Regions from separate parts of the Peribacillus sp. NPDC097224 genome, predicted to be linked through region 1. Evidence: riboswitches for the same ligand, from Rfam matches in the RefSeq annotation. Region 1 holds a riboswitch; each other region holds the start of a gene.

Region 1 (12,450 bases):
AATCACATCTTCCAGGAATCCAGGGTGCGGTTCGACGATGCCGAAGTTGCCGACGATCGGTTCGACCAGGACACCGGCAATTTCGTTGCCCCATTTTTTCAGGGCCTCTTTGAATGGCTCGATATCATTGAAAGGAACCGTGATGACTTCCTGTGCAATACTTTTAGGGACACCAGCGGAATCCGGTGTTCCAAGTGTGGATGGACCAGAACCTGCAGCAACCAACACAAGGTCGGAGTGACCGTGATAGCAGCCGGCAAACTTGATGATTTTATCGCGACCCGTGTAAGCGCGGGCCACGCGGATGGTGGACATGACGGATTCCGTACCAGAATTGGTGAAACGGACTTTATCAAGGCCAGGCATCGCCTCTTTTAACATTTTGGCAAAGGTGACTTCATGCTTTGTAGGCGTACCGTATAAAACACCTGTTTCTGCAGCCTTTGTGATCGCCTTTGTGATATGGGGGTGTGCATGACCTGTGATGATCGGGCCGTATGCCGCCAAATAATCGATATACTTGTTGCCATCAACATCCCAGAAATAAGCTCCATTGGCATGATCCATGGCCACCGGCGAACCGCCGCCCACGGCTTTATAAGAACGGGAAGGACTATTAACCCCACCGACGATATGCTCCAACGCCTCTTTATGTATAATTTCCGAATTAGTAAAATCCAATCTAAAAACCTCCTAAAAATACAAACATAATCACTCCTAATCATAGCACTTTTCCACTTTAAAATCCCTGGGAAATGGGGCCTGACCCCCAAACAAGCTGACCGAACCCCATATATACCAAGCTTCCATGCTTTTTATTTTGTTTGGGAAATAGGGTCTGACCCCCATGGTCTGGTATATTCATAGTAGTAGGTACGGGATATGGGAGGGGGATAAGGATGACGAAGTTGATTATTAATGCAGATGATTTTGGGTATTGTAAGGGAATTAATTTGGGGATTATTGAATGTTTTCAGAATGGTGTCGTGACGTCGGCAACTTTGATGGCCAATATGCCGGGTGCCGAGCATGCGGCAGGTCTGGCTAAGGAAAATCCGAATCTTGGCGTGGGGATTCACTTGGTTTTGACCTGCGGTTATCCAGTGAGAAGTGATGTTCCTTCGCTGGTGACGGAGGATGGTGCGTTTCATCGACGCGGCGATATGCATAAGTTTGCTGAACCTGCGGATATAGAAAAAGAATTGAACAGCCAGATGGAGAGATTCCTATCATTGGGGCTGAAACCGACTCACATTGATAGCCATCACCATGTTCACGGCTTGGAGAAGGTTTATCCCATCGTTGAAAAGATAGCGAAAGCGCATGGCTTGCCGGTTCGGAAATTGGATGGGGCACTTCATGGTTATCAAGGCGTGAAAAGGACAGAGAAATTGATAACGGATTTCTTTGGATCGGACCTGACGACAGGCCATTTAGTTGATATTTTGGATACAAGTCTATCCTCCGAGACAGTCGAAATCATGTGCCATCCCGGGTATATAGACGAATCGATACTAAACGGAAGTTCCTACGCCCTGCCACGTGTAAAGGAAATGGCCATCCTGACAGACCCATTGATCCAAAAAGCCATAGCCGCGCGTGACATCGAACTAGTCTCCTATAAAGAGTTGGGAAATAGGGTCTGACCCCCAATACAAAGAGCTGTAACCCTTGATGGTACAGCTTTTTGGATGAATTATTTCGTTTGGGAAATGGGGTCTGACCCCAAAGTTTCACTTATGAAGGACATTATATCTAGGATGGTGTTTGGGTTTTCGATGTTGAAGGTTTGGCGTTTGATTTCGCCTTGGGCCTGGTAGTAGGTTGCGTGTCCTGTTCCTTTTTCTTCATTAATATGTAAATGAAAGCTTAGTGGGGTATTTTCGATGGAGCCGGACGAATCCCTTTGGACGATCTGGCACAATAGTTGGTCGTATTCGTCCTCGTACAAGAAATCATACCGTAATTCCAGTACGATTTTTTCGATTTGCGTGAGCAATAACTTTTTTATATTCATAGCGATTAGTCTCCTTTTTATAGGTAATACATACATCGTTGAAATTCGCCCAACCCAGGATATCCTGAATCCAGGCATTTTTATTGTTTAAAAAGCTGAGGTTGGCTAAACTATTTGATTAGGACAAGGAATATGGAGGAAAATAACATAATGAGCAATGCAATTCAGGTTAATCAATTACGGAAGGAATTCAAGTCGGTTTCAAGCCGTTCCGGATTAAAAGGGGCCTTCCGCGACTTACTTACAAGAAATTATAAAATCGTGCCTGCTGTCAACGATATCAATTTTACTGTAAAAAAGGGTGAGATGGTAGCGTATATCGGGGAAAATGGGGCAGGCAAGTCGACGACGATCAAAATGCTGACGGGGATTTTGGAGCCGACGTCCGGTGATATCATGGTCAATGGCATGAATCCGCATAAAGAACGGGAAAAGTTCACCCAGACCATCGGGGTCGTCTTCGGGCAACGCTCGCAGCTTTGGTGGGATATCGCCGTCCAGGAATCCTTCCGGCTGCTGAAAAAAGTATATAAGGTGTCTGATGAACAATATAACGATCATATGGCACATGTAATCAAGACGTTGGATATCGGGCCTTTGCTGGATAAGCCGGTGCGTAAGCTGTCCCTTGGCCAGCGGATGCGTTGTGAACTGGCTGCTGCCTTGATACACAATCCACCGTTGCTTTTCCTGGATGAGCCGACGATCGGTCTTGACGTGTTAGTGAAAATGAAAATCCGTGAGTTTCTGAAGGAAATCAATGAAAGATACAACACGACCATCCTTCTGACCACGCATGACTTGGGGGATATCGAGGCCTTGTGCGAGCGGGTGATCATGCTTGATGAAGGTCAAATCATTTATGATGGGGAATTGCAAAGCCTGAAAGATAATTGGGCAGAGGAAAAACAGGTCCACTTCCAATTCATCGAATCTGTCGAACTGAATGAACTGCAATCCTTACCGCTATCCTTTCATGTCAATTGGGAGCACGATGAAAAGAATCATGCATACATAGCCGTGTTAAAAGAGGAAAGTGATCATATTTCACAACTTGTCGCCGCTGTCGTTTCACATTTTAAAATCAAGGACGTCAAAATCCATGAAACGTCCATCGAAGAGATTGTTCGTAATATTTACGAAGAAGGCACGGTCTGACTCTTTCAGAAAAAATGTGTCTACCAAGAAGGGAGAGGACCATGGGAAAGTATCTTGCCATGATTCGCATGCGTTTTTTGATGATGCTTGCGTATCGAACCGATTATTATACCGGTATTTTAATTTATAGCATCAATATTGGTGCTTATTATTTCTTGTGGAATGCAATATATGGAGAGAAAAGTTCCATTGAAGGACTATCCAGCATGCAGATGACCACCTATGTGGCGGTTGCCTGGATGGCGCGCGCCTTTTATTTCAATAATATTGACCGTGAGATTGCCGATGAAATCAAGGACGGCAAGGTCGCAATCGAGATGATTCGGCCTTATAACTATTTAGGGATGAAGACGATGCAAGGCCTGGGTGAGGGGATTTTCCGATTCTTTTTCTTCTCGATTCCAGGTATGCTGCTCGTCGCCATCATTTTCCCCATCCATTTGCCAAATGAACCGGCAACATGGGGGCTTTTCGGAATTTCCCTGTTATTCAGCTTCATCATCAATACGCAAATCAACTTATTAACGGGAATTACGACATTTTTCTTATATAATAATGCCGGATTGATCCGGGCGAAACGGGTCATTGTTGATTTGTTTTCAGGCTTGTTATTGCCTATCAGCTTTTATCCAATCTGGGCACAGGACATCATGAAGTTCCTGCCGTTTCAAGGAATCAGCTATGTCCCGAGTATGATTTTCACGAATGGATACGGAACGGGAGACATCGGCATGGCTCTTTTACAGCAATTGATCTGGGTCATCATTCTCGTTATCCCCATCCAGGTTTTATGGATAGTCGCAAAAAAACAGCTGATTATTCAGGGAGGTTGATGGGATGTTCTACGTATCAATGTTTTTTCAATATGTGAGTCAATATATGAAAACGAGATTGCAGTACCGGGCTGATTTCGTCATCGAGATTCTTTCTGATTTGTTGAACCAAGTCGTGAATCTGGTGTTTATCTTAGTGGTCTTCGGACATACGGAGTTCCTAAGTGGGTGGAGCCGGGATGAAATCATTTTCATATACGGTTTTTTCCTTATCCCGTTTGCGTTATTTTCATCCTTTTTCAACATCTGGGATTTCAACGATCGCTACATCGTCAAAGGGGAGATGGACCGGATTTTAACAAGGCCGATTCACAGCCTGTTTCAAGTCATCTTAGAGCGGATTGAGCTTGAATCATTATTTGGTGTCGTGACCGGTTTGATCATCATCTTCTATTCCGGTGTTTCGTTAAACCTGGAACTAACTTGGTATGACCCGATTCTCTTCATCATCTTTGCAATCGGCGGGGCACTCGCGTATGCCGCCATCTTTGTTGCGATTGCAAGCATCGGCTTCTGGTCTGATGCCAAAACGTCCATCATGCCGATGATGTACAACATCGGGAACTACGGGCGCTATCCGGTTGATATTTATAATAAGGTCATCCGCTTTGTTCTGACTTGGGTGCTGCCGTTTGCCTTTGTCGGTGTGTATCCCGCTTCCTATTTTCTTAGAAAAGAAGAGTGGTACGCGTATGCATTCGCCACACCTGTTATAGGGGTCGTCTTTTTCATGATCTCAATCTTCATTTGGAATCAGGGTGTGAAAAGGTACCGCGGAGCAGGAAACTAAAAAAAATCCCTTCAACAATTTTGTTGAAGGGATTTTTTGCTTATATGCGTTTGTTTTTTCTCTCAAGATATCTAGCTTGTGCTTGGACGTACTGCCGCTTTTCTTCTTCCGTTTCCGGTTGGACCTGTGGAACCGGTATAGGCTTTCCATCTTCGTCTATCGCAAGCATCGTTAAAAAAGCGCGGGCGGTGAGTTGCTTTTCGCCAGTCAACAGGTTCTCCCGTTCTACTTTTACGAATACCTCCATTGACGTTCGATGGGCACAGGTGACATAGGCTTCCAAATTGATAGCATCCCCGGTCTTAATGGGGGCCAGGAAGTCAAAGGAGTCGCTTGAAGCGGTTACGACCGGTTTCCGGCAGTGGCGCATCGCTGCAATGCAGGCGATTTTATCCACATACGCCATCACTTTTCCACCAAAGATGGTATTGTGATGGTTCGTATCAGGTGGAAAAACGAGGTCCGTTAAAAACGTCCGTGACTGTTGAACGGGAATGCCTGTTGTTAAATCAGTCATTTTCCTGTTGGACCAATAGCTTATTCCGGACAACCGTTGCGGCTTCGACCATATTTTTCAGTGAAGCGACGGTTTCTGGAACGCCCCTTGTTTTCAGGCCACAGTCAGGGTTGATCCAAAATTGGTCTTTATCCAGTACCTTGATGCCACGTTCGATCATATCGACCATTTCTTCCACTGCAGGAACGCGAGGGCTATGAATATCATACACACCAAGGCCGATTCCTTTTTCATATGTTTTCTCCTCGAATGCGGAAGCGAGCTCGCCGTGGCTGCGGGACGTTTCAATGGAAATCACATCAGCGTCCAGGGAAGAGATGACATCCATGAAGCTATTGAAATCACAATAGCACATATGGGTGTGAATTTGTGTTGTGTCTTCGACGCTCGAAGTGGAAATCAGGAATGAATGGACCGCCCAGTTTAAGTACTCATCACGGTCGCTTTTTTTCAATGGAAGGCCTTCACGCAGGGCTGGTTCATCGACTTGGATCATTTTGATCCCTGCTGATTCCAGTGCCTCTACTTCTTGTTTCAAGGCCAATGCCAATTGATAGCAGATATTTTCCCGTGAAATATCGTCACGGACGAACGACCAGTTCAGAATCGTAACAGGACCGGTCAGCATTCCCTTCACCGTTTTTTTCGTCAAGGCTTGTGCATACACACTTTCTTTGACCGTCATCGGATCGATGAAATGGACATCTCCATAGATAACGGGAGGTTTGACACAGCGGGAGCCGTATGATTGAACCCAGCCTTTTTCAAGGAAGACGAAGCCGCCCAATTTATGGCCGAAAAACTCGACCATATCGGTTCGTTCAAACTCCCCGTGCACAAGGACGTCCAATCCGATTTCTTCCTGGATATCAATCCATCTGCCAATCTCCTCGTTCACGAATGCTTCATATTGATCAGCCGTCCATTCACCGCGTTTGAATTTCCCGCGGGCCTGTTTAACTTCCGCGGTCTGCGGAAAGCTTCCAATTGTCGTGGTTGGAAGGAAGGGCAGGTTGAAATACGCCTGTTGTTTTTGATAGCGCTGTTTAAATGGCAGGGTACGGCCATGGGATTGCTGCTTCGCCTGTTCGACAGCGGATTGAACGTCTTTATGGTTTCTGGCCTTTGAATTATTTAAGGTCTGCCATGCAGCTTTGTTTGCCGTCACCTTTTCTTCGATTGATTCTGGACCTTCGTTGTTTCCTCTGACCAAAAGTGTGATTTCTTCTAGTTTCTCATCAGCAAAGGCAAGGGCTTCTTTCACTTCGCTAGCTAGTTCTGTCTCGTTTCGAACCGTCACTGGAACATGTAGCAGGGAGCAGGAAGGTTGAAGCCAAATTCGATCTTCGGCTACGTGTTTCGTAATGGACTCGACCAACTTGATTTTTTTCGTCAAGTCAGAAAGCCAAATGTTTTTCCCATCAATCACACCTGCCCCAAGTATTTTATCTTGCGGGAAGCCGACTGTTTGAAGATTGCTGAGATTTTTTCCTTTGTCATGGACCAAATCAAGGCCAATTCCTTGAACGGGCAAGTCGATCACTTCTTGGTAGTGCTCTACAGCATCAAAGTATGTTTGCAGCATGATGTTCAGGTTGGGGACAGCTTCGTTCAATTTTTCATACAGGTATGTAACAGTTTTCATCTCGTCTTTGGAAAGGGAAGAAACAAGGGAAGGTTCATCGATCTGCACCCACTTCACGCCTTCTTGTTCCAGCTCTCGCAAAATTTTTGTGTATAAAGGCAACAGGCTCAGGATGATGGCCGGAAGATCACTTTTTTCATAGCCCTTTGACAAAGAAATGAATGTGTAAGGTCCGACTATAACTGGTTTCGTATCGATTCCTAGTTTTTCCTTGGCTTCGCGGTAAGCGGCAAGCGGCTTGTTTTCTGTCAACGTAAGCTGGGACTCTTTTAGCTCTGGAACGATATAGTGATAATTTGTATTGAACCATTTCGTCATTTCGGAAGCGACTTCATCCTTGTTCCCACGGGCCATTGAATAATAAACGGAAAGGGGGACCGTGCCACCCTTATAAGCCGAATAGCGTTCTGGCACCAGGCCGAACATGACGGACATATCGAGCATTTGATCATATAACGTAAAGTCGTTAACCGGGATGATATCGATGCCTTGATCTCTTTGTTTTTGCAAATTGCCTAAACGGATCGCTTCCAATTGCGCCATGAATTCCGTTTCATTTAATGTTCCAGCCCAATAGGCCTCTAATGTACGTTTCCATTCACGATCCTCACCGATTCGTGGGTACCCTATATTACTACTTTTCAACACATCCATCTCCTTTTAATGAAATAACAACAAAAAAGCATCCCTAACCGTCAAAAGAGAAAGTTAGAAATGCTTAAAATAAAGGGGCACGAAAATACCCCTTATCATTATAAGGTCCCTAACACCTCCCTATCTCCCGTAGGTTAAAACAGTGTTGTCGAAATAGGCAGGTCTCCTGACTCAGGGAACTCTTACTTAGCACTAAAAGCCTTCCCAATCCAAAAGGACCAGTGGCATCAAACAAAAGCGCTATACATTCCCATTACAGTGGCGGGACCGTGCCGGAATTACACCGGACTTCCCTTTTAATCCTAAAAGCTTAGGAACCTATCTCCACATATGAAATTCATAAAAAACTCCGTCCGCATAAACACGGACACTAAAATTTACAAAATATTATAAAAACTTAACCCATCTTAGCATATCCCGACCAAATGGGTCAACAAGGAAAAAGTCGGGAAATGGGGTCTGACCCCCACCATGTGGCACGAGATCCCATGCTGTATCTACGTTCTCTTGATGGTGCAGCAGCTGGGAAATAGGGTCTGACCCCTAAAACGAGCATATATTGACTCGCAAAAGAGTATGTATAAGGGAAGTGGGTTGTTTTTGAAATGAGGCGTGGGGGATGACCTTTTATATTTTGATTGTGGGGATTATCTTTTGCATGGTGATGAGCATTCGGACCTTATTTCTTTCTGAGTCGGAGGCAAAGAAGTTTTCTCTTGAAGATATGCTGTGGCTCGGCAATTTATATGCGACATTATTAGTCGGTTTTGCACTGATTTATTTATTATACGAGCTTCAGAATCATTCGGTGATTCTTGATATGGGCAATCGCTTGGATGGGACCTTTTCCGAGCAGCTGAAGACTTCATTTTATTTTAGTGCGATGACGATGTTCTCCGTCGGATACGGGGATATCTCCCCAATCGGAATTGGCCGGATGATCGCGACAATCCAAGCTTTCATTGGCTATACGCTTCCTGCGGCATTTGTGATCAGGGCTGTCATCGATTTTGAACAGAAGGAAAGAAAGAACAAGAAATGAAAGTTGTGTTTCTTTCAATTATTGGGTACGCTTACCATGATGAAAGAAATGGAGGGTTTAGAATGACGGTCGAAATTGGAGAAAAAGCACCAGACTTTCAATTACCAGCAAACAACGGAGAACAAGTTACCCTATCAGGATTCAAGGGTAAACACGTTGTATTATATTTTTACCCAAAAGACATGACACCCGGTTGCACGACGGAGGCTTGTGATTTCCGTGATGCTAATGAACAATTCGAAGAGCTTGATGCTGTCATCATAGGCATTAGCCCGGACCCGGTAACACGTCATGAAAAATTCATTGAAAAACATGGGTTGCCTTTCCTGTTGCTTGCTGATGAAAAGCAAGAAGCCGCTGAATTATATGGCGTATGGAAATTGAAAAAGAACTTCGGTAAGGAATACATGGGCATTGAGCGTTCGACTTTCCTGATTGATAAGGAAGGAACGATCGTTAAAGAATGGCGTAAAGTCAAAGTAAAGGGCCACGTCGAAGAAGCGTTGGAAACTCTTCGTGACCTAGAAAAATAAGGTACAGGCTAATGAAGGATGAGCGACTTATCAAGCTTGCCAAGCAGCTGATTCATCATTCACTGAGGCTGCAGGCGAAAGAGCGGGTCTTGATCCGTGGGCCTGTTGCAGCAAAGGCCCTATTGAAGGAACTGATTGACGAAGCCTATAGAATGGGGGCCTATCCTTATGCGGAACTTGAAGATGACGAAATTACCAGTCATCTGCTAAAAGGGAATGTTAAGGAACAGCTCGATACCTTATCAAAATGGAATTATAAGAAATACGAAGATGTGGATGCAGTCATCATCATATCGGGCGATGGAAACGAAGGGCGAGGAGTGAGTGTCCCTCATGAGAGATATCGCCTTCAGGAGGATGCCATGAAAACGTCCACCATGTTCTTCGTCAATAACCGGCGCTGGGTGTTACTGAATTATCCGACCATTGGTTCTGCAAAAAATTCCGGCATGAGCTTTGAGCAGTATGAAGATTTCTTGTTAAACGTGTGCACACTTGATTATCACAAAATGGAAAAGTCCATGAAGCCTCTAAAGGATTGGATGGATCAAACGGATCAAGTTCGGATCATATCGCCGGGGACTGACTTGGCTTTTTCCATTAAAAATATCCCCGCTGTCATTTGCGCTGGTAAAAACAATCTTCCAGATGGTGAAGTGTTCACGGCACCGGTAAAAGACAGTGTCAATGGCACGATTTCCTTCAATACTGCTTCCGCCTATCAAGGAGAGGTATTTGATGGGATAACCCTTACATTTAAAAAGGGAAAAATCATGAAAGCTTCTTCCAATCAGTCGGACCAAATGAATCGTTTGCTCGATATGGATGAAGGGTCCCGGTACATCGGGGAATTCGCCCTGGGAATCAATCCGTATATCATGGAACCGATGGGTGATATCCTATTCGATGAGAAGATTAGCGGCAGCCTCCATCTTGCCACTGGTCAAGCTTACCAAGAGGCCGATAATGGAAATCAATCATCGTCTCATTGGGACATGGTCTTGATCCAGCGACCCGAATATGGCGGCGGAGCGATCTACTTTGATGATATACTGGTTCGTAAGGACGGTTTATTCGTGCCACGGGAATTATGCGAATTGAATCCAAATCAATTAAAATAAAGCCCTTTTTAATAGGGAGAGGCGTTTGTCCAACTCAAATAGAGGACCCCTGAATATGATTTAGTAAGGGAATACCTCCTCATAGAAAGTTGCGCGGGACATTCAGTGCCCGTGTTTTTTTATGTAAAGAAAAGGAGAGATAATCATGTTAGTATTTTCAACAATCATTCCGAATGAAGACATTCAAAAGAAGATGGCACAAGCATTTCCCGATTTGACATTCATGTATCAAGAAACTTGGGCGAATGAAAAGCTCCAAGAAGCCGAAGTTCTTATTACATATGGAGAAGATTTAACCGATGAAATCATTGAAGAGGCAGTGAACGTGAAATGGATCATGGTCATGAGTGCCGGATTGGAGTTAATGCCTTTTGCCGCCATTGAGAAACGCGGAATCATGGTGACCAACGCTAGGGGCATCCATAAAATCCCGATGGCTGAATATACAATCGGCATGCTTTTACAGTATGAAAAGAAATTAAAACAACTAATTGAGAATGAAGCGGGAGAAATCTGGGACCGGAAGATAGAAGTAGGCGAGTTGAATGGAAAAACGATGCTGATCCTAGGAACGGGGGCAATTGGAGGGGAAGTGGCACGTCTTGCCAAGGCTTTTAGAATGACGACCCTCGGAGTGAATCGTAGTGGGAAAGCCGTCGAACACATCGATCATCTATACGCCCTTACGGAGCTTGAGAAAGCATTGCCCAAAGCGGATTATATCGTAAGCGTCTTGCCTAGTACGGATGAAACGAAGGATTTGTTAAAGAAAGAACATTTTAAAGCAATGAAACGTACAGCCGTCTTCGTGAATATAGGACGGGGAGATCTGTTCAAGGAAGACGTGCTCATAGAGGCCATGCAGGAGCATGAACTCGCTCATGTGATACTGGATGTATTCGAACCTGAACCGCTAGTGAAGGGCCACCCATTCTGGAAAATGGAGCAGGTCACGGTAACCCCGCACCTATCAAGCAAAAGCGGCGAATATTTACCAAGGACCTTTGCAATCTTTGAAGAAAACATGAAAGTCTACCTAAAAGACGGAAAGGATTTCATTAATATCATCGACCCTAAAAAGGGATACTAGGACCAACTAGAAAAACAGGAAATAATTAAATGAATGAGGAATAAACTAAGGGTGTAGATATATTGACAAAGCTTGCTTATGGGGAGTACACTATTTATAAACATTACAATGTAATAATTCATACTTAATTAGAAAAAGAGGTGGATGACGGTGTCTGAAGTTCAGTTGAAAGAAGCGTTGGATTCCCTTAAAGATACCGGTGTAAGAATAACTCCTCAACGCCATGCAATTCTTGAGTATTTGATAGACTCCATGTCGCATCCTACTGCTGATGATATTTATAAAGCGTTAGAAGGCAAGTTTCCGAATATGAGTGTGGCTACGGTTTATAACAACCTGCGTGTGTTTCGTGAAGTGGGATTGGTCAAAGAGCTTACCTATGGCGATTCGTCAGCTAGATTTGATTTCGTAACAACGAATCATTATCATGTTATCTGCGAAAGCTGTGGTAAAATCGTCGACTTCGATTATCCTGCATTGGATGAGGTCGAGCACTTTGCAGCACAGGTCACCGGATTCAACGTAAGTCACCATCGGATGGAAATCTATGGGGAATGCACGGATTGTGCAAAGAAAGAAGCGCATTAAAAAAAGTTCCGCCACTTGGTTGGAACTTTTTTTGTTGCAAAAGCACTGTAACTAAAATCCATTCCATTCAGTCATTCAGGCTTTTGCGATTATATTTTTCGTCGAACTCTTCGCCTTCCAGCTTTTTATCAAGGGTCAGCGTTTCATTGCAATGCATACATATATCGACCCTACCTAATATTTTCGTAGGCTTCCCACAGTTCGGGCAGATAACCTGTACCGACTTTGTGGACAGCATCCCAATCCAAAAGTAAACGCCTGTGCTTGCGATAATGAATAGAAGTCCAAGACCCATGAAGAGCGTCATGACGATAGGGTGCGACTTAAAGAATAGACCGATATACATCACGATAAAGCCAACGAAGATCAAACTTAAAGCAAACGTACGGATTTTATTGATTTTGCTAGAATATTTAGCCATGTTAGACCCTCCTAAAATATAACTTTAACTATAACATAAAC
Region 2 (7,549 bases), on a different contig from region 1:
CTTCTGGATCACCACGGTAAGTCATTACTTCATATCGAGCTGTCATTTCCTGCATTAAATTCGTCTCATAAACCGCATCTACATAGGCTGCATATTCCCGCAAGGTTTGTCCTTCAGGCCGCTCTAACCCTGCCCGGACCAACTGTTTCAATAATAATTGGTACGCCTGTACAAAGTATGGACCGGTTTTCTTTTTTAACCGCAGGATTTGTACAAAAGGGAGCCATTTCCTTCTATACAAATACCCTACGACAAGAAGTAAAGCTATGCATAAAATAATACCGGCACTCCACATTATTAAAGTATTTTGGCTTAAAAGGACACTTTTCTTAGTTGATCCAGGTTCATTTTCGGGTGTATCCGGGCGCTCTCTAGTCTGTGTCTCATCTTGCTCCACTAGTTTTTTGTCTTCCTGCTCGGTTTCCTCCGTATTTTCCGAATTCAAATCCGAATTGTAAAAATCCATTTGCCCATTGAATCCCTTCGTAGGCTCAAATGGTACCCATCCCAATCCTGAAAAATAAACCTCCACCCATGAATGGGCATTATTATTCGTCACTTTATAGGCGGATTCACCTTTATAAATTGATTTCTCCCCTTCCGTATATCCCTTTACCCATCTTGCCGGAATGTTGGCGGCACGTAATAAAATGACCATCGCCGTTGAATAATTATCGCAATACCCAATTTGGGTCTCGAACAAGAATTGATCCACATAATCCTGATTATCGCCTGGATACGGAATGTCTTCTTTAGAATAGCTGAATTCAGGACCGTCGAAGTGATTTTCTATCGCCTTTGCCTTATCGTACCAATTATCCTCATTCACCGTAAGTTCGTTGGCCAGTTCATAGATACGGGTTGGCAATCCCTCCGGAAGCTGTGTATTGCTTTCCATGAGGACATCCATCGTTTCATCCTGTTCCGTAACTTTCCGTAAGTCAGCCAGATCATAGCTAGGCATTTCATAAACCAGTTCATATTCTTTCGTGGTAAGAGGCTTACTGCCTTCGTCTACCGAAATGTACTTGTCCATATTTGTATAATATTTAAACCAATCTCCATTCTCAGCCTCTACCTTCTTCAGGTACCCTGATTGGGGATGAAGAAGGTGAGAGTAACTTTCCATCATGGTTACCCTTGTATTCATGTCTTCCGTTTTCAACACTTCAGGAATCTCAAATTCTTTTATATCCTTCAAATCCTGACCATTAGAGAAACTGATATAGTCTTCCATTCCCTCAACGGAAACCCACCCTTTTCCGGTATAGATATCTTTGTTCTCGACTTTCCAATAGTGTCCGGTATTGGTCGTATTATAAAAAATGACCGTATTGTCCGGCTCTATCGACCCACCAAGTGATGAATCATCTTCGTCATACCCCACCCGTTTTTCAACGGAGCTTTCATCACTTCCTGTCACCTTATCGGAATAAGAAACAATGAACGGTACAGGGTCCGGCCATTGTGACGCGAACTTCGGAGCAGTGAAACCAACGAGGACGCTTACTAACAGCATCCCCGCTAGCATGATGGCCCATTTACTGAATGAACCTCCTGAAAACACCAATCTCTCTTGTATGGACAAGCGTAGCATGGCCAACACACCAAGCATCGAAAACCCGATGATGATGATCCTGATCATGGCCATATCCCCATCATATGGTGTGAATGTATCGAGAATCGATAGGAAAATGATCGTTAATATATAAAGTAAAAATATGTTTCGTCTCACCGTCACCCAGTAATGAATCAAGTATGTCACAAGCCAAAGAAGCACGAAAAACAACAGCGTTCTAAAGGGGTTGGAAAGCAGCTCCCACTTCCCCTCATACATATTCGAAACGTTAGCCGTTATATCCAGCAAATCACCAGTAAGCCATTTGAAGGTCAGGAAAGGATCTGACGAATACAAGAAATGGACCGCAATTAATATAAAGGCACTTACGAGGATGAAACGCACAAACCAGTGGATACCAAAATAGTGTAGGAGCAAGGAAAATAACACAAAGATAATGAAAATCAAGATATTTCCTGTATCCGTAAGCTTCTCTACGGGTCGTAACCATTCGGTAATCAATAGAAGACCAAATATATATAAGAAAACATGCATCCACCTTTCCGATTTGGTAGAATCAGCGTTCATTTGCCTTCACCTCGGTTCGTTCATTTTGAAGGTGACCCTGTTCAAAGAAGACCAACTTTATTCCACGAGCCAACGCCACCGACTTCGCACGTATTTCCTCACCCGTGAAGTCTCCCTGACTTTTCACGCAAAATACCGTCATCGCTTTATTCCCGGTAAATGCATTCCAACCTTCTATCTTTTCCATCGTTAATTCGGACACAATGAATATTACAGAAGCGTTTGATGGTACAACTCCCTTGTTCTTCTTTCCATTCCAGACGTTTGTATGTGTGGCCCTTGATTTTGCAAGACGGTAAAAGAGTCTTCTCCTCTGTTTACTGCCTCCTTTAGCCGGTACGGCCTCCATTGATCCCGTACTGGTTAACCCAACATCCATACCCTTCTTTATCAAGGCATGCACCAAAGAGGCCGCAAGTACGATAGCTTCTTCGAAGAAGGGAGAGGCGTACTCATCAAGCATAATAAATACATCACGGTTTTTCTGCACTTCAAATTCCTTCGTCATGATTTCACTTGTTCGGGCCGTTGCCTTCCAATTTATCCAGGATAATTGATCACCCGGCTGATACTCCCTGATTCCGGACACGACCGAATGTTCCCGCTGTATTTTTTTCGTCGTACCAACTTGTCCTTGATCGAAGACATGCTCCAACTGTTTATAATTCAACTCCTGATAAGCCGGGAAAACGGTGAGTTTCAAAGGGGCATGCACTGTCGCTTCTTTTTCATAGAGTCCAAAGAAGTCCCCTATTTTGAAGCGAACCGATTGGATGACATGTTCTCCTCTTGGCAGATTCTCCAGGGTATATGTCAATTGGAAGGATTGTTTAAATCCTGGAAAAACCAATGTTTTCTTTTCCAGTTCCATCGGCAAATCCTCTTCTACCACCATATATAAAAGAGGCAGTCTGTTTTTCCGGGAGAATACCAATGTCATATCTACCGACTCTCCGGCCTGGCATTCGTGTTTACTAATTCTTCTCTCCACTTCAAAAGCCTGAAGTGGATAAAACAGCAGAATCATAGAGTACGCACCGAACGGCAAAAAGGTATAGAAAATGAACCAACTGATAAACCCGCCTTGAAACATCGCAAAACAAAAGGAAATGAGCATGAGCACTATGATCCCACAGACATTCCTGTTTTTCTTCAGTATGGTAAGCACATTCCGCATTAGGTCACGGCCCTCTTCACGGGTACCTGCGTCGTAGCCACTACCTCATGTATCACCATGTCAGCATTCACCCCCGAGTAATTCGCTTCCGGATTAAGGATTAGCCGATGGGTAAAAACGAACGGTACCAAATGCTGCACATCATCAGGTAAAACGTAATCCCTTCCCTTTAGGAGCGCATAGGCTTGGGCTGCCTTCATTAGGGCAATCGATCCACGTGGGCTCACCCCAAGATATACACTTTCATGCTTACGTGATTGATTAGCTAACTCGACGATATACGTCTTTATCGTATCATCCACGATCACGGCCTTTGCCTCTATCTGCAAATCTATCAGTTCCTCTAACGAAATCACGGATTCCAATTCTTCAATCGGAGCCGTATATTGGGCCCGATGCAACACTTCTATCTCTTCTGCCACTTCCGGATACCCCATCTTCATTTTCAATAAAAAACGATCTAGCTGTGCTTCTGGAAGTGGGTATGTGCCTTCGTAATCAATTGGATTTTGAGTGGCCATGACGAAAAACGGTTGTTCCAGTTTCCTTGTCACACCATCCACCGTCACGCTTGCCTCTTCCATTCCTTCAAGTAGGGCGGATTGCGTTTTCGGTGATGTCCGATTGATTTCATCGGCCAAAATGATATGGCCCATGATTGGCCCCGGTCTAAAGATGAACTCTTGTTCCTTCGGATTGAAAATCGATACCCCCGTTACATCGGACGGTAGCAAGTCAGGCGTGAATTGAATCCGTTTGAAATCCGCCCCGATGGATTTCGCTAGCGCCCTGACCAAGACGGTCTTCCCCACGCCCGGGACATCTTCCAATAAGACATGTCCACCAGAAAGGAGCGCCACAAGACTTAGTTCTGCTATATCTCTTTTTCCAATAATGACCTTTTCAATGTTTTCCAAAATCATATCCAGTTTCTGATTCACTTGTTTATAAACCATTCTCTACCTCCCATGATTATGTAAATCACTCATGCTTAACCCTTATTTATTCGACATCCATTTTACATTAACCTCCAATTTATCCTTACAAAGTGAGTTTACTAGAATAATACCCCTATAAAAGAGATTTCTTGAAATCTTTTCACTATTTAAGTAATTAATTATGATAGACTGGTACTAAGTGAATATAAACCTTGCAGAAAATAGGTGCTGACTTGTCAGCTTAATAGGGAATTCGGTGTAAAACCGAAGCTGTTTCCGCAACTGTAAGTGCTAATGAAATAAGAAATATGCCACTGTTTGTGAATGAATCCGCACGCACGATACCATTCATTCAATCCAAATGGGAAGGTTCTTAGAGTAAAATGATGCACGAGCCAGGAGACCTGCCTTTTTTTTATCGTATTTTGCTCTTCGGAAGTTAGGAGGATTGTACGGCAATCTTCCATCTTTTTTTTCGTTCGAGATACATAGATGTTTGTTTGCCGACCAATACCTTTGGTCGGCTTTTTCTTTTGCGCCGAAAAGCAATACGAAGGTCATTCACATTATTAAAAAGGAGGAAAAATTATGGAAAAGAAGGATGCCCGCTTTTTATGCTACCCATTCATGCGCGAATCAGTTTCAACCGTTGATTATGAAATTCGCACCGATTCATTGACGACTCAAATGGGACTGGCAGCGTCGTTCACGAAAGAGATTCCTGAAGTCTACAGGGATTTAATGGAACTGTTGCCGATGGCTTATCATTTAAATGGTTCTGCCCGGGGGAAATTGGCCATAACCGAAGACGGTCTAAACCGCCTAAGTGAAATCTATGACTATTATGTCGCTGAAGTGAAAGAACGCATCGAAACATTTGTGCTACCCCAAGGATCGACGGCAGCCTGTATTTTGCATACTTGCCGTAGTGAAGCCAAGAAATCCGTCCGTGCCTTGCATAAAGTCAGTACGGAAAAAGATGTGCCCGCGATTCTTTTTGATTATGCTCATTTGCTTGCCAATGTTCTATTCGTGATGGCTGTCTATGTCAATAAACAACTGGGTGTCGAAGAGATTCCCTTTATCAGCAAATCCTATCCAACCAAAACAATGAAAAAGAAAACGGAGGAATAAAACATGATAAGAACAGTAAGATCCAGTTGGATTGCCCTTCTGATGGTCGCCCTTTTCCTTACAGGATGTGCCTTGAATGATGATCAGAAATCGATAGAGAAAAAAGATCCTGCAACAACTGAAGAAGTCAAATCCTATACCGTCACCGATGATAGTGGAAAAGAAATCACATTTGATAAGGTTCCGGAAACGGTCGTTTCACTTCAACCCAGTAATACGGAGATTTTATATGCCCTTGGTGTAGGGAATAAGGTGATTGGAGCGACAGATTTCGATAACTATCCTGAGGAAGCTAAAGATGTCGAGCGTGTCTCTGATTCGATGACGATCAATTCCGAAAAAATCATCTCTTTGAAACCGGATGCCATCATTGCCTACACAATTGGCGATGAAGCAGCATTAAAGCCGCTTGAAGATGCGGGAATTCCCATTTTCATTATTAAATCAGCCGTGACCTTTGATGATGTATATAGCGATATTGATCAAATTGCCAAAGTCATGGGCGTAACGGACCAAGGGGATGACCTAGTCAAAAACATAAAAAAACAAATCAAAGATGTTGAAGAAAAAGTGGCGAGTGTCGATTCTAAAGAAAAAACATATTTCGAAATCAGCCCTTCTCCGGAAATCTATACAGCGGGAGCTGAAACCTTCCAGCAAGAGATCTTGGCGTCTGCCGGTATCGAAAATATCTTTGCCGACCAAAAGGGCTGGGCGAAAATAGCAGATGAAGAAGTCGTCAAGCGCAACCCGGATGCCATCATCACAACCGTAGGCTATGTGGACAATGCTGTGGATGAAATCAAATCCCGTAAAGGTTGGAAAGATGTCAGCGCCGTGAAGGAAGACCAAGTATATCAGCTTAGCGAAGACGTCATGTCACGTCCCGGACCGCGTATCGGAGAAGCCGTAGAACTAACTGCAAAGACCATATATCCGCAATTATTCAAATAAAGACACACTCAAAAGGGGTAATTACGCCGAAATCGTATATATAATAAAAGGCGGAAACGTTGATATAACAACATTTCTGCCTTTTATTTTGTGCATGAATCCTCTTGAAAGAGGGCTATTAGACAGCCCCTTTGATTATTAATCTTTATATTTCTCTTTCATTTCTTCTTCTTTCTTTTTAATTGATTCTTTTAAACCCTCCCCTTCATTTTTCACTGTCGTGTTCAATTCTTCATATTTTTCGTCATAATACTCTTTTATTATTTCACGGCGTTGTTTGACTAAACTGCGAGCTTCCTCCCAAGTCTCATAATTTATTTGTTTCTTATCCTTTAAATAACTCGTAGCCTCATACATGCGATTGCTTTCATCAGAGGAAAGCCTAGAAAAACTGTTTTTTTCATCAAGTAAAGACGATGTCTTCTTATTTTGTTCATCCCGAACGGTACTCCAATTTTCATTGCCCCAATTCCACCATTGGTTCCACAGATCTCTACGCTCTTCATCCCACATCTTATTGAAATCATCGGCATTATTGACCATTTCGAATTTCCCTCCGCCAGCTTCAGCAACTTCACGTAATTGTTTTTGCCCCTCACTATCCATATCGAACCCTATGATGTTAATCACTGGTTCAATATTGGAATCATGCAAGTCTTTAGCTGCTTTCACTGGATCACCGTCGCAGGTTTCGATTCCATCGCTGACGACATAAATGATATTTTGACCTTCTGAACCCGCTTTTTCAAAATCTTTCTTTGTTTCCGAAATGGTCTTGGCAATCGGTGTCCATCCTGTCGGTTTAAATTTATCTAAAGCTTTCCTGAAGTCCCCTTTATTATATGGGGCCAAATCATAAACCACTTCCGTACTATCACAGGATATCTTCTTATCTTTATCATCGTTGCTTCCTTTATGCCCATAGACACGGAGCATGACATTTGCCTCTTCCGGAAGGGAAGCTACAAATTCATTAATCGCTTTTTTCGCCAGCTCCATTTTTGTTTTCCCGCCTACTTTTTGGTTCATGCTCCCACTTGCGTCAAGCAAAATTGCAATATTCACGTCGATTCCCAATTCACCACTGCCGTCGATGGTGATTCCACCTGGCATCTCTGTTACCGCCGTTTCAATGGAAGGGTCGAATGCTTCGAAAAACTGATACTTTTCTTTGTAGTTTGCACCTTCGCCCATTAGTTT
Region 3 (12,450 bases), on a different contig from region 1:
GTTGCGTGGATTGGGGTATCAATTGAGTGTCTATGAAAACTAGGAAACGGACTACCTTGCAGCTCTATTGGACAAAAAGATATGTATTGACGTTGATTTCGGGCTTATTGTTATTATCTGTCTTTTCCTTATGGTGGATGGAAAAAACGGCCCTGGAATATAGGCTGAGCCTTCTTAAGTATTTAGCGGATGAAACGTCCGACCGGGCAATGAAGGAGAATGGCCAAATTGTCGTTGGTCCCATCCTTTCCGAAATCGTGGAAGAAAGGGAAAAAATCCTTCAGCTCAATAAGCAACCGATCATTTATATCGTTGATCCTGATGGCAGTATCATCTATACGATGCCTCAATTATATCTTAATGAAGATAATAGTAAGCTTCCTCACGCCATCATGGATAGTCAGGAATTGATCCAGAAGGTCAAGATTTCCGAAAACAAGGTATTTGTCGTCAAGTCGCCGATCACATTTGAAGGCGAGACAAAGGGGTGGGTCGTCATTGCCCAGGAAGAAGGGGCATTGAAGGAAGTCAACCAGGATCACGGTTTGCTTGCATTCCTGATAGGAGGTTTGCTATGCCTTGGGACGGGCGTCATTTATTTTCTTTCAAGAAAGATATCGAGACCCATCCAAGATGTGGCTAACGCTGCTGTCCAAGTGCGGGAAGGCAACTATGATATCCATTTTAAAGAAGAAGAGGAGATACGCGAAGAAGAGATATACGAACTCGTGGAATCCTTCAAGGAAATGACAAACCGGTTGAAACTCATGGAGAAATTACGGGCCGAATTGCTTGCTGGTGTCACCCATGACCTGAAAACACCGGTCACATCCATTAGCGGGTTGATTCAAGCGGTAAGGGATGACGTGGTTACTGGCGAGCAAAGTAAGGAATTTCTTGATATATCCTTGAAGGAAACTCAACGCCTACAGGTGATGATCGAGGATTTGCTGGATTATAATGCAATGTCGGCCGGTGCCTTTAAAATTCGATTGGAAAGAGAAAATCTAAATACATTCATTCAGGAGATCGCTTATCGTTGGCAGATTACCCAGGAGGATCAGAACTTCACCCTGAATGTGCAGGTTCCGGATGAACCGATTCATGGGCAGATTGATTCACTGCGGATGCAGCAAATTATCATAAATCTGTTGAACAATGCGAAGCATTCCCTGGATGGCAATGGTCAAATCGAGATAGGTCTCTATGATCTGGAAGATTCCCGAATAGGAATCGACGTGAAGGATAGTGGACGCGGCATTCCGCAACATGAACAACAGTATGTGTTCGAACCCTTTTATCGGGGCGAAAACAAAAAACTGAAAGTGCGTGGATTAGGATTGGGCCTTCCCTTCAGCAAGATGCTTGCTAAAGCACAAAAGGGAGACCTCGTGTTGAAAGAAAGCAATGAACAGGGGACGATTTTTACCATTACAGTAGAGAAATCAGCGCGGGTATAACAAAAAAAGGGTTGTCCATTTCTAGTGGACAACCCTTTTGTCAGGTATAGTTGATTAGGCGAGTTGGCTGATGGCACGCCACAATTGAATGTGACGGACTTTTCTTGGAAGGAAGCGGCCCATTTCTTCTTCATTATAGCCAGCATGCAAATTCTTATGATCAAAAATGATCGGGCGACGTAATAAATCTGGATTTGCTTGAATGAGCGTACAAAGGTCGTTAAGTGGGGTATTGTTTATATCGATATTCAAGCTTTTGAATTTTTTGGAACGGGTTGAGATGATTTCATCTGTACCGCCTTCCGTTTTACGTAAAATCGCTTTGATTTCTTCTATAGATAAAGGTTGAGAATATAAGTTCCGTTCATTGTAGGAAATTTCATTTTTTTGAAGCCAAGCTTTTGCCTTACGACATGCTAAACTGCTTGGTGTAGTATAAATTGTAACCATTAAAATCGACTCCCTTAAGGTTTCATATTTTTTATAGGTTTTTTTTGGGTTTTTGCTTTTTCGGTTTATGGGTTAAAATTATTTTGTATTTGTTATACTCTTACTTTAACGTTTGTATGTGTCAGCAATATGTCAAGAAAAATAAACTTAAAAGTTTTTTTGGAAAAGGGAGAATTCGAATGTGGATGTTTAAAATATCGGGAGTGCCTGCATCTGAAGGAAATCCGGGGAATAGGATGAGGGTGGCTGAGCCGTTTTTAGCTAAGGAAAACTATTTCTTAGAAGAGCAACTGTTGCGTTTTCCTTCATTGATGATGTCGACTGTGGGGCAAGGATCATGACCGCGGACTTTTGGTCACCTGTTAGACTGTCCGTTCAGATAGCCGGAATCTCGGGAATCCTCGTCTTTATTATAGGAATCATGCTTGCCCGCATCATGGCCAAAAAGCGCTTCAGAGGAAGGGTCATCCTGGAAACCGTGTTTTTGTTGCCCCTTGTATTGCCGCCTTCCGTCGTCGGGTTTTTACTGATCGTGTTTTTCGGTAAAAACGGAACGCTAGGTCAAGTCATCGAGAAGGTGTTTAGCCAACCAATCATGTTCACCTGGTGGGCGGCGGTTATTGCTTCTACCGTTGTAGCCTTCCCGCTTATGTACCAATCGGCCAAAACGGGTTTTGAGGGCATAGATGAAGAAATAGAAAATGCCGCGAGAGTGGATGGAGCGGGTGAATGGAAGTTATTCTGGTATGTATCCCTTCCATTAGCCGGCAAATCCATCCTGACCGGAGCGATATTGAGTTCAGCACGAGCCTTGGGGGAATTTGGGGCGACACTCATGTTTGCTGGAAACATCCCGGGACAGACCCAGACGATACCGACCGCGATATATATAGCCATGGATTCAGGGAATATGACTCTAGCCTGGCTATGGGTCGGTGTGATCATCGCCATCTCTTTCATCATGCTTTTCATCGTGACGTACATAAAATGATTATTTTTCGTATAAACTAATGAAAAATTGAGGTGCGACTTCCACGTCTTTCTTATGAATAAAGCCATTTTTTTCATACAGTTTACGTGCAGGCATGTTCAAGGTACCGGTCGAAACGGATAGCTTCTTCCATGGAATCGTCAGTTGTAGGTGGGTAAGAAGGGCCTGTGCAATGCCTTTTCGGAAATGATCTGGGTGTACGACCAATCGGCAAATCTCTATCAGTCCATTTTCACTTTTATAGGAAATGGCCCCGGCAACCGTATCGTCAACAAAAAAACCGATAAATGTTTCTTTGCAGCGTAAGAATTGATTAAACGTTTCTACCAATGGGGGTATTTCGTCAAATCTAACTAATTCCGCTTCCACTGCATAGGCTTTTTTTTGAAGGGAAAACAGTTGTTGTCCATGGATGGAGCGTAATTCTGGAATATTCATCATCATGCGTAAATCATCTCCTTAAAATCCATTATAATAGAAGTAGGTAAACAGAATGATGGTTTCTTGTGTTATAATCGACAAACAAGATGAACTAATGAAATGAGGAAGAAATTTGTTAACATTTGAAGAAAAATTAAGTATCATTGAAACTTTCCCGGAATTAGAACGGAAAGATGTTTCACTAGGACGCGTCAATTTCCATTTTCCCGGCAGTGTTCAGGAGAAGAAAATTGTCGTACAGCACCTGCATCCGAATGGCAATGGCTTCGTATACGCAGGGCATTTGAAAAAGAAGGAAACAGACCGCAAAGGATTCATCAATATACGTGACTATTCCGAAGAGGAATTAAAAGCATTGATCAAAACTGCCCTATCCTATTTATCCGAACCTCCTGTTATGCAAGAAGAGGAGGCGGACGATGAGTTCGCTAGGTTGGAGGGAACTTGGATTGGCCGTGAAAAGCAGGAGCTTTCGCTTGTTAGAGAAGATCAGCTTTGGAACGTATACTCAGGACCGAACTTAGAGGAGTGTTTCGAAAGTCCAATCGAAGCGGAGCGCTACTTATTGGATGAAGGATTCCGTCAAAGCAAAAAAAGAAAAATGTAGAATTTTAGGATAATTTGTCGGCAAAATTACTCCCATTAATATTGTTTTCAGTTAATTACCCATGATATAATATGGGTAATTATTTTTGTTCGGAATAAGTTGTTTGATAGAAGGATTTACCGTTTTAGGGTTCCTCTTGAGACATTATCCAGAACCAAAAATAGTATAAAAATGGATTTTTTCCAAACACAGGAGGAACTAACATGGTACAAGGTAAAGTAAAATGGTTCAACGCAGAAAAAGGTTTCGGTTTCATCGAAGTTGAAGGACAAGACGACGTATTCGTACATTTCTCAGCTATTCAAGGTGAAGGTTTCAAAACACTTGAAGAAGGCCAAGAAGTTTCTTTCGAAATCGAGCAAGGCGCTCGTGGACCACAAGCTGCTAACGTTCAAAAATAATTGAATGTTAATAAAGACCCCAATTTGGGGTCTTTTTATTTTGTATTTACAAGCTTGGGAGTTTGTTAGTTTGTAAATAGAGAGGCGAACTTTTTTATCCTGGGTAGGTCAGCTTCTTGATACATTTGTTCGATTTTCAATGTAGCGACCAATTGGCTCTTGGCAAATAGCATGTCCCGAAATTGGTCGACGGCTCCGCAAAAATGATTGTAATTGGTTTCACCCGTTCCGAAGACTCCTGTTTTCAGGTGGGAAATCGGCATTTGCTCTAGCTCCGAATAGAAGGCGGACATTCTGGCAGGAAGCTCGCCATTTCCCCAAGTATAAGTACCGACAATCAACGAATCATACTCATGCACTGTACGTATATCAAATTCAAGAACCCGAAATAGCTCTGCTTCGGGCAAAAGGGATGCAAGGACTTCAGCAAGCGCCTTTGTATTGCCGCCTGCCGAATGATGGACGATGGCGGCTTTAAAGCTCATCGAACCCGTTGCTTGCATTTACTTGGCTATAGGTCCTTGATTTTTGCTCGAAGAAGTCGGTCTTCGTCAGCCCGATGGATTCATCGTCGAACGTTTTGATCCAGGGCATCGGGTTCTCGCTATACTCTTGATACAAGTTTTCAAGTCCAAGCATGCGTAATCGTTTGTTGGCGATATATTCAATATACTCGTTGAACTCGTCCAAATCGAGATCTGCTTTTGTTTGGATATCCTCAAGCATATATTCGGACCATTCTTTTTCAAGCTCGACGGCCTTTTCAATCGTCGTATAGATGAACTTCGTATTGTCTTCATTATTCAGTTCCGGATATTCATACATTAAAATTTGTACAAGCATGCCAATGAAATCGAAGTGGACCATTTCATCGCGATGAATATAGGAAATCATCGTTGCCGAACCGGTCATCAGATTTTGCCGGCCCAGATTGTAGTAGAAGGCGAAAGCCAGGTAAAAATAGATCCCTTCAAGGTTCGTGGAATGGATGAGCGCCTCGAATAAGTGCTGAGGGCTAGGGTCGTCCACAAATGTTTGGTAGGCATCCACGATCGGATGGTTCCGCTTGATTACTTCCGGGTGTTCTTTGATCCGGTCAAAAAGCTGTTTTTGCTTGCCGACAGGAATCAAGGAAGCAAGGATGTAAGAATACGATTCATTATGAATGGATTCCTGCTGGGCCATGTTGGCGAGGATCGCCTTTGCTGCCGGATCCTTGATGTATCGAAGGATCTCCACTAATGTTGGTGTTTGCAGGCTGTCCATCCCGGCAATCATCGTGAGGATGTCGAGGAAAGCATCCTGGATATCCTCATCCAATTCACCCCACTGCTTTTTATCCTGGATCATGTTCACGCTCGATGGCTTCCAAAAATTGTTGATGAGCTGTGTATAGGTATCATAGAATTTTTCATACTGAATGTCGTTCCAAAGGAGAAAGCCTGATGCTTCTCCTTTGAAAACGCCGGTTGCCTTGGTAGGATGGGTTGGTTCGAGCATCCTGATTTTCTTGATATGGTTTGTCATCTGTAAAATCTCCTTCAATAAAGTAAATTCCATTCCCACTCGTTAACTGGAGCAGCTCTCACAGGCATTGTCGTATTCGGATGAAGTGGAACGAAGATAATAAGTCGATTTCAATCCGCTTTCCCATGCTGTTAGGTGTATGTCCAATAACACTTTAGCCTTGATCGTGTTTTGTACATACAGGTTGAAGCTGATGGCTTGGTCGATATGACGTTGACGTGCTGCATTTTGCTTGATGCTTTCCTTTTGGTCCAAATGGAAGCGCGTTTTTTTATAGTATTCATACGTAGTGGGCGTCAATCCAGGCGCTGTCACTTTAAATTTGAAGTTTTTCTTTTCTTCATAAAACTCGATTTCATATAACGGGTCGATGCCATCCGTGGAATGACCGATTTTGGCAGTCGATGAATTGGGGGCGATTGCCATTAAATAGCCGTTTCGTGTACCATACTGCTGCACTTCTTCTTTTAATTCCAACCATTTTGGATCTCTATAGTCACGAAGGTCGAAATACTCCCCCGTTTGCCAATCGGACCCTTCGAAGTATGGGTAGGTTCCTTTTTCCTTGGCCAATTCATTGGATGTTTTAATGGTTAAATAAGCGATTTTCTCATATAAGGTATCGGCGTACTGAACGGCTTCATCGGACTCCCAGTAGATATTTTGCGTCGCGAGTAAATGATGCCACCCGAAAGTTCCTAAGCCGATTGAGCGGTAGCGCTTATTCGAAATGGAAGCTTGCTTGACCGGTAAGGTATTCACGTCAATGACGTTATCGAGCATGCGGATCTGAATCGGGATCAGTCTCTCCAATACATCGCTGTTCACCGCGCGTGGCAGGTTGATGGAAGAAAGGTTGCAGACAACGAAATCCCCGCTTTTGCGAACTACGACGACATCGCCATCTTCCGTTTCATATTCGTCGGTGATCGTTGAAGGGCTTAAGTTCTGGGCGATTTCCGTACAAAGGTTAGAACAATAGATCATCCCTTTATGCTTGTTCGGGTTCTTTCTGTTCACTTCGTCCCGGTAGAACATATAGGGTACGCCTTCTTCTAATTGTGAAATCATGATGCCTTTCATAATGTCCATCGCTTTGATTTTCTCGAAACTATAGCCTGGAAGTATGCCATTCTCCGCCGCCTCTACAGCAAGGGCGTAATGGTCCCTGAAACTGCCATCCCCTTTTTTCTCGTCATAAAAATCCTCGAGGGAGAACCCAAGGGTTTGCTTCACGGTATGCGGGTCGAAGAGATACCAATCTTTCCGGTCACGCACGGCTTCCATGAATAAATCGGGGATGCAGACACCAGTGAAGATATCATGCGCCTTTAGGCGGTCATCGCCGTTTTGCGTCTTCAAGTCAAGGAAGCTCATGATGTCCTTATGCCACGCATCCAGATAGATGGCGATTGCGCCTTTACGTTGTCCCAATTGATCGACGCTGACGGCCGTTTGGTTAAAGAGGCGAATCCAGGGAGTCGTGCCTGAACTGTTACCGGAAAAACCGCGGATATCAGAACCGAGCGAACGGATTTTTCCGACATATAGACCAACGCCGCCACCGAACTTGGAAACTTTTGCGGCATCATAGTTTGATTGATAAATTCCGTCGATGGAATCCTCGATTGCATCGATGAAGCATGAACTCAATTGCCCGTGGGTTTTGCCGGCATTTGAAAGGGTAGGGGTCGCAACCGTCATATATAGGTTCGACATTGCCCAGTAGGCCTCTTTGACAAGCTGCAGGCGGTGTTCCGTTTTTTCCAGTCTCATGATTTCCATGGCAATGATCATGAAGCGCTCCTGGGGAAGTTCATAGACCTTGTCTTTTTTTGGACGGGCCAAGTAGCGATCATTCAAAAGATAGATTCCGATATATGAAAATAGTTTATCTTTTTCCGGATCGATGACCGAACCCAATTCTTCGATTTCCGTTTTTGTGTAGGAGTCGAGAAGCTCTGCTTTATAAACAGGGTAACGTTGCCCTTCATGCTGCTGAGAGAGTTCTTGAATCAATTCATAGAAAGGTCCATAGTTCCGGCCTTCATAGCCCCGGTTCTTTTGGGCATCACGATACATGGCATTCAATAGTTCCCTTGCGGCGACGAATGTCCAGTCTGGGGCATCGATATCGACACTTTCAAGTGCAAGCTGGATCAACTTTTTCGATGTTTGTTCTTCTGAAGCATCACCTTTTCGATCGAGCCATTTAGTAAAACGCTTTTTGAACTTTTCCATATCAAGACGGCCTTCGAAATCCTTGGATAACATGTCCATCTGGATTGAATTTGTTTCTGTGTCATTTTTTATGGTAGGGTTATATGTTTGAGTCATAAATGTTCCTCCTCTTAAATGTACGCGAATAAAAAAAAACCGCCCAATAAATTGAGCGGATCAAACGATAGGATAAAAGAGCCATGAAAAAATAGCCGTTACACTATCGTTTCATCATCTCAATCCCCGAAGAATAAGAAACTTGAAAAAACCAGGCAGGTCTCCTGACTCATGATCATCCTACTTTGAGTCCTTCCCGTATAGAGAGCTATACAGTGGTTTTCTCATTTCGTCACATTTACAGTTGCGGGGACAGTTCCGGGTTCACACCGGATTCCCTTTTCAGCCATCTCTGGCACCTTGGTTAATAATTCTATATATAGTTATTTATGTTGTTAGAAAAGTCAATATCTAGTATGTATGCTTATATTATCGTAAGCCATCCATGCTGATAATTCAACATATATATTTGTGGAAAACTGATTCATATCTATTGACAAGGTCGGATAAAGGAAGAGGATGATGAAAGAATATAGGGAGGAATACAAAATTCCATCGCGGAATGTCAGGGTTTTTGTGTTAAAATAAATTGCATAGCAAAACTAGGGATTCTGGTTATGAAAAGAAAAATCCCTGCCAAATCATTTAGGAAAAAGGAGAAAAAATCGTGGAAAAAATATTAGTTTTTGGACATAAGAATCCGGATACCGACACTATCTGTTCAGCAATCGCTTATGCTGACCTAAAAAAGCAGCTGGGCATCCAAGCTGAACCTGTTCGTCTTGGTGAAGTGAATGGTGAAACACAATATGCGTTGGACCAATTTAAATTCGAAGCACCCCGCCTTGTTGAAAAAGTGGCTGGGGAAGCGGATGGCGTGATTTTAGTCGATCACAACGAACGTCAGCAAAGTGCCGAAGACATTGACCAGGTACGCGTATTGGAAGTCATCGACCATCATCGTATCGCTAATTTCGAAACAAGTGATCCTTTATATTACCGCGCAGAACCAGTTGGCTGCACGGCTACTATTTTAAATAAGATTTATAAAGAAAACGGAATTGAAGTGCCTAAAGCCATTGCAGGACTTATGCTTTCAGCCATCATTTCCGACTCTTTATTATTCAAATCGCCTACTTGCACGGAGCAAGACGTCGCAGCTGCTATGGAATTAGCGGAAATTGCCGGCGTGAATGCTGAAACATATGGCTTGGAGATGCTAAAAGCGGGTGCTGACCTGAGTGACAAAACCATCGATCAGCTCATCACACTTGATGCAAAAGAATTTTCAATGGGAACGGCAAAAGTTGAGATTGCTCAAGTGAATGCTGTTGACCCGAATGAAGTGCTTGCAAAGCAATCAGAAATTGAAGCAGCGATTCATGCAGTTATTGCCGCGAAAGAATTGGATTTATTCTTATTCGTCGTAACGGATATCTTAACGAATGATTCCGTTGCCTTGGCTCTAGGAGCATCAGCGGATGCAGTGGAGAAAGCGTATAACGTAACATTGAATAAGAACATTGCTGTATTGGAAGGCGTCGTATCACGTAAAAAACAAATTGTACCAGTTTTAACAGATATCTTCGCTAAGTAATAAAAAAAGGACTCGATGCCACTTTGAAAGTGGCTTCGAGTCCTTTTTTCAATTCAACGCTTCTTTCTCTTTTTCATACGCAATCACGATAAGCTCTTTGTTTGATTCCTCACGTATTTTTCCTTCAAAGAGTTTTAACTCATTGAGAAGGTCAGGTGATAAATCTGCTGCAGTATAATCCTGTTCGGATGACATGATTTTCCCTCCAATCCAGAGTATCATTCACTCTAGTTTGGCGGTTCAGCAAGAATTTATGCAGGGGAGCCATGCATCCTTTTACTTTTCATATGAGGCGAGGCTCTTTAGCAGCTGAGAACTTTCCTGATCAAGGCCAAGCACTTGAACCGTTTTCCCCTGTACTCTGTATTTTAAGATGACTTTCTCGACGGCTCCTACAGCCGAGGCATCCCATATTTTCGAATTGGAAAAATCAATGATGATGGAATCTGCTTTTTCCTTCGTATCAAACTTCGAAATGAAGTCTTGGACCGATGCAAAAAACACCTGGCCTTTTATCCGATAAGTGATTTGCCGAGCCTGGTTGTCCGCTGTTTTCTCGACAGACACTTTCGAAATTTTAGCCGAGAAGAAAATCATACTCAAGAGTACCCCGGCGAATACGCCTTTGGATAAATCATGCGTATAAAGAACAACGATAACCGTTACGATCATGACTATCGCCTCGGTTTTAGGAGTGATCCGAAGTCTCTTCAAGGAGGACCAATCAAAAGTCCCGATGGAAACCATGATCATGACCGCAACAAGGGCGGCCATCGGAATTTTAATGAGGACATCATTCAATAACACGATCAAGATTAACAAAAAGGCCCCGGCGACGAAAGTGGACAGCCGACCTCGTCCCCCGGATTTGATGTTGATACCGGATTGTCCAATCATTGCACATCCGGCCATCCCGCCGAAGAAACCGGCCACGATGTTCGCTATTCCCTGACCTTTGGCCTCCCGGTTTTTATTGCTATCCGTATCGGTCATTTCGTCAACGATTTGAGCCGTTAGTAAGGATTCAAGCAATCCGACAAACGCTAGGGCAATGGAATAAGGAAAAATGATGGCCAATGTCTCGAATGATAAAGGGATATCCGGAATCAAGAACATGGGAAGAGCCTCGCTCAATTGCCCCATGTCGCCTACGGTCCGTACAGTAGCCCCTGTTGCAACGGCCACGATGGTCATGAAGATGATTGCGACCAGCGGGGAAGGAACGACCTTGGTTATCCGTGGGAATAGGTAGATGATGGCGAGTGAACCAGCTGTCATGACATACATGACCCACGTTTCCCCTTTGAAATGAGTGAGCTGAGCCATGAAAATCATAATGGCCAAAGAATTCACAAAGCCAGTCATAACCGGCTTCGGTATAAACTTCATGAGCTTCCCAATTTTAAAGACGCCCAGTAGAATTTGAAGGATCCCAGTTAATATAGTTGCGGCAAGTAAATAGTTCAAGCCATGATCCTTTACAAGGTCAACCATCACGAGTGCCATCGCCCCGGTCGCCGCTGAAATCATGCCTGGTCTTCCACCAACAAAGGAGATGACGATGGCGATGCAGAAGGAAGCATACAATCCCACCATCGGGTCGACCCCGGCAATGATGGAGAAAGCTATTGCCTCAGGAATTAAGGCCAGGGCAACGACGATTCCGGAAAGTACGTCTCCGCGAACGTTGCAAAACCACTCCTGTTTTAATGTAGATATATTCAAAACGACACTTCCTTTTTCTCTATATAAGTATGGATTGGCTATTGTAACGTACTAGATTATAGCATGACTTCATTATTCTATCTATGGATTCATAATTGAATGGAAATTTCCTTATTTATATCAATTAGGCCAAATAGAAAGATCCAAGTGGGCCACCTTCAACAAAAAAAGACCCGTAATGGTCTTTTTTTGTTGAACTTACGAGTCATAAGTAAATTCCGGTTCCTTACACTGTGGGATGAATGAAATAATACTATGAAAGGGGTGGACTTGATTGCATGAGTATGTAGAAGCATTAGAGAGAGGAGGGGGATATGTCCTGCTTATTCTTCTTTATGTATAATGCTAGATTTACATGCTGTACAGGTAACTTCTTTGTAATGCTTGAAGATGATCTTTCTAAGATCTCTTCTGGTTAACATAGCGAATACATTGTATCGCGTACCACATACACACGTATGTTTGTCTTTTACGATGTGTCTTTCATCCGTTTTGATAGTAGGAAAAAGCATTTTAACCCTCTTTTAAACTAATTTTAGGCGAAAAAAGACCAAGAGGAAAGTAAATCTTGGAAATCCAACCACTACCACAAAAGCTTGATATGTCTGGTTTGTGGATTTTCACCTTAAATAATCTTAACATAAAAAAGAATCAAATCTATAAATATACAGAAAAACACGATAATGTTTAAAAAAACAGAAGTAGGAAAACGAGGGAATGAATAGATATCCCTAGGACTTAGGGTTTTCGTTTAAGAACTTTTCCCGACAAGATCTGCAGGTGATATCGGAAACCGATTTAAACTTAACCTTCTTCAGGTCTTTTTTCTCGAATATTCCCCGGTAGTTATGAATAATTCCACATTCACAATAACGCTGATCCTTGATGATGTGAACTTTTGCATAATATGTGAAGGTCGGATACATGTTGACACCCCTTGTTAGGTATATATTACTAGGTATATTATACTATTT

What was found. Region 1 has a riboswitch for cobalamin ahead of metE (5-methyltetrahydropteroyltriglutamate--homocysteine S-methyltransferase). Riboswitches for the same ligand answer to the same signal wherever they lie in the genome.
Region 2: linked by a shared signal. The riboswitch ahead of ACIQXR_RS18930 (hypothetical protein) and the one ahead of metE (5-methyltetrahydropteroyltriglutamate--homocysteine S-methyltransferase) in region 1 are both predicted to bind cobalamin.
Region 3: linked by a shared signal. The riboswitch ahead of ACIQXR_RS07465 (ribonucleoside-diphosphate reductase subunit alpha) and the one ahead of metE (5-methyltetrahydropteroyltriglutamate--homocysteine S-methyltransferase) in region 1 are both predicted to bind cobalamin.

The regions. Positions count from the first base shown of each region.
Region 1 covers NZ_JBIWDK010000004.1:1,394-13,843, reverse strand. The annotation lists gene ACIQXR_RS09530 (glutamate-1-semialdehyde 2,1-aminomutase) at 1-681, opposite strand, end outside; gene chbG (chitin disaccharide deacetylase) at 900-1,646, shown strand; gene ACIQXR_RS09520 (hypothetical protein) at 1,697-2,017, opposite strand; gene ACIQXR_RS09515 (ABC transporter ATP-binding protein) at 2,168-3,175, shown strand; gene ACIQXR_RS09510 (ABC transporter permease) at 3,217-4,008, shown strand; gene ACIQXR_RS09505 (ABC transporter permease) at 4,013-4,798, shown strand; gene ACIQXR_RS09500 (acyl-CoA thioesterase) at 4,839-5,315, opposite strand; gene metE (5-methyltetrahydropteroyltriglutamate--homocysteine S-methyltransferase) at 5,308-7,614, opposite strand; cobalamin riboswitch at 7,754-7,951, opposite strand; gene ACIQXR_RS09490 (potassium channel family protein) at 8,234-8,656, shown strand; gene bcp (thioredoxin-dependent thiol peroxidase) at 8,719-9,189, shown strand; gene ACIQXR_RS09480 (aminopeptidase) at 9,201-10,310, shown strand; gene ACIQXR_RS09475 (D-2-hydroxyacid dehydrogenase) at 10,456-11,400, shown strand; gene perR (peroxide-responsive transcriptional repressor PerR) at 11,545-11,988, shown strand; gene ACIQXR_RS09465 (YgzB family protein) at 12,056-12,409, opposite strand.
Region 2 covers NZ_JBIWDK010000014.1:7,297-14,845, forward strand. The annotation lists gene ACIQXR_RS18915 (transglutaminaseTgpA domain-containing protein) at 1-2,146, opposite strand, end outside; gene ACIQXR_RS18920 (DUF58 domain-containing protein) at 2,136-3,323, opposite strand; gene ACIQXR_RS18925 (AAA family ATPase) at 3,323-4,279, opposite strand; cobalamin riboswitch at 4,468-4,687, shown strand; gene ACIQXR_RS18930 (hypothetical protein) at 4,850-5,395, shown strand; gene ACIQXR_RS18935 (ABC transporter substrate-binding protein) at 5,399-6,349, shown strand; gene ACIQXR_RS18940 (VWA domain-containing protein) at 6,488-7,549, opposite strand, start outside.
Region 3 covers NZ_JBIWDK010000003.1:156,177-168,626, forward strand. The annotation lists gene ACIQXR_RS07415 (response regulator transcription factor) at 1-43, shown strand, start outside; gene ACIQXR_RS07420 (HAMP domain-containing sensor histidine kinase) at 33-1,460, shown strand; gene spx (transcriptional regulator Spx) at 1,515-1,910, opposite strand; gene ACIQXR_RS07430 (hypothetical protein) at 2,090-2,251, shown strand; gene modB (molybdate ABC transporter permease subunit) at 2,248-2,901, shown strand; gene ACIQXR_RS07440 (GNAT family N-acetyltransferase) at 2,902-3,345, opposite strand; gene ACIQXR_RS07445 (hypothetical protein) at 3,455-3,949, shown strand; gene ACIQXR_RS07450 (cold-shock protein) at 4,153-4,350, shown strand; gene ACIQXR_RS07455 (flavodoxin domain-containing protein) at 4,416-4,835, opposite strand; gene ACIQXR_RS07460 (ribonucleotide-diphosphate reductase subunit beta) at 4,825-5,877, opposite strand; gene ACIQXR_RS07465 (ribonucleoside-diphosphate reductase subunit alpha) at 5,920-8,157, opposite strand; cobalamin riboswitch at 8,352-8,533, opposite strand; gene ACIQXR_RS07470 (manganese-dependent inorganic pyrophosphatase) at 8,822-9,751, shown strand; gene ACIQXR_RS07475 (hypothetical protein) at 9,800-9,946, opposite strand; gene ACIQXR_RS07480 (SulP family inorganic anion transporter) at 10,028-11,476, opposite strand; gene ACIQXR_RS07485 (hypothetical protein) at 11,800-11,988, opposite strand.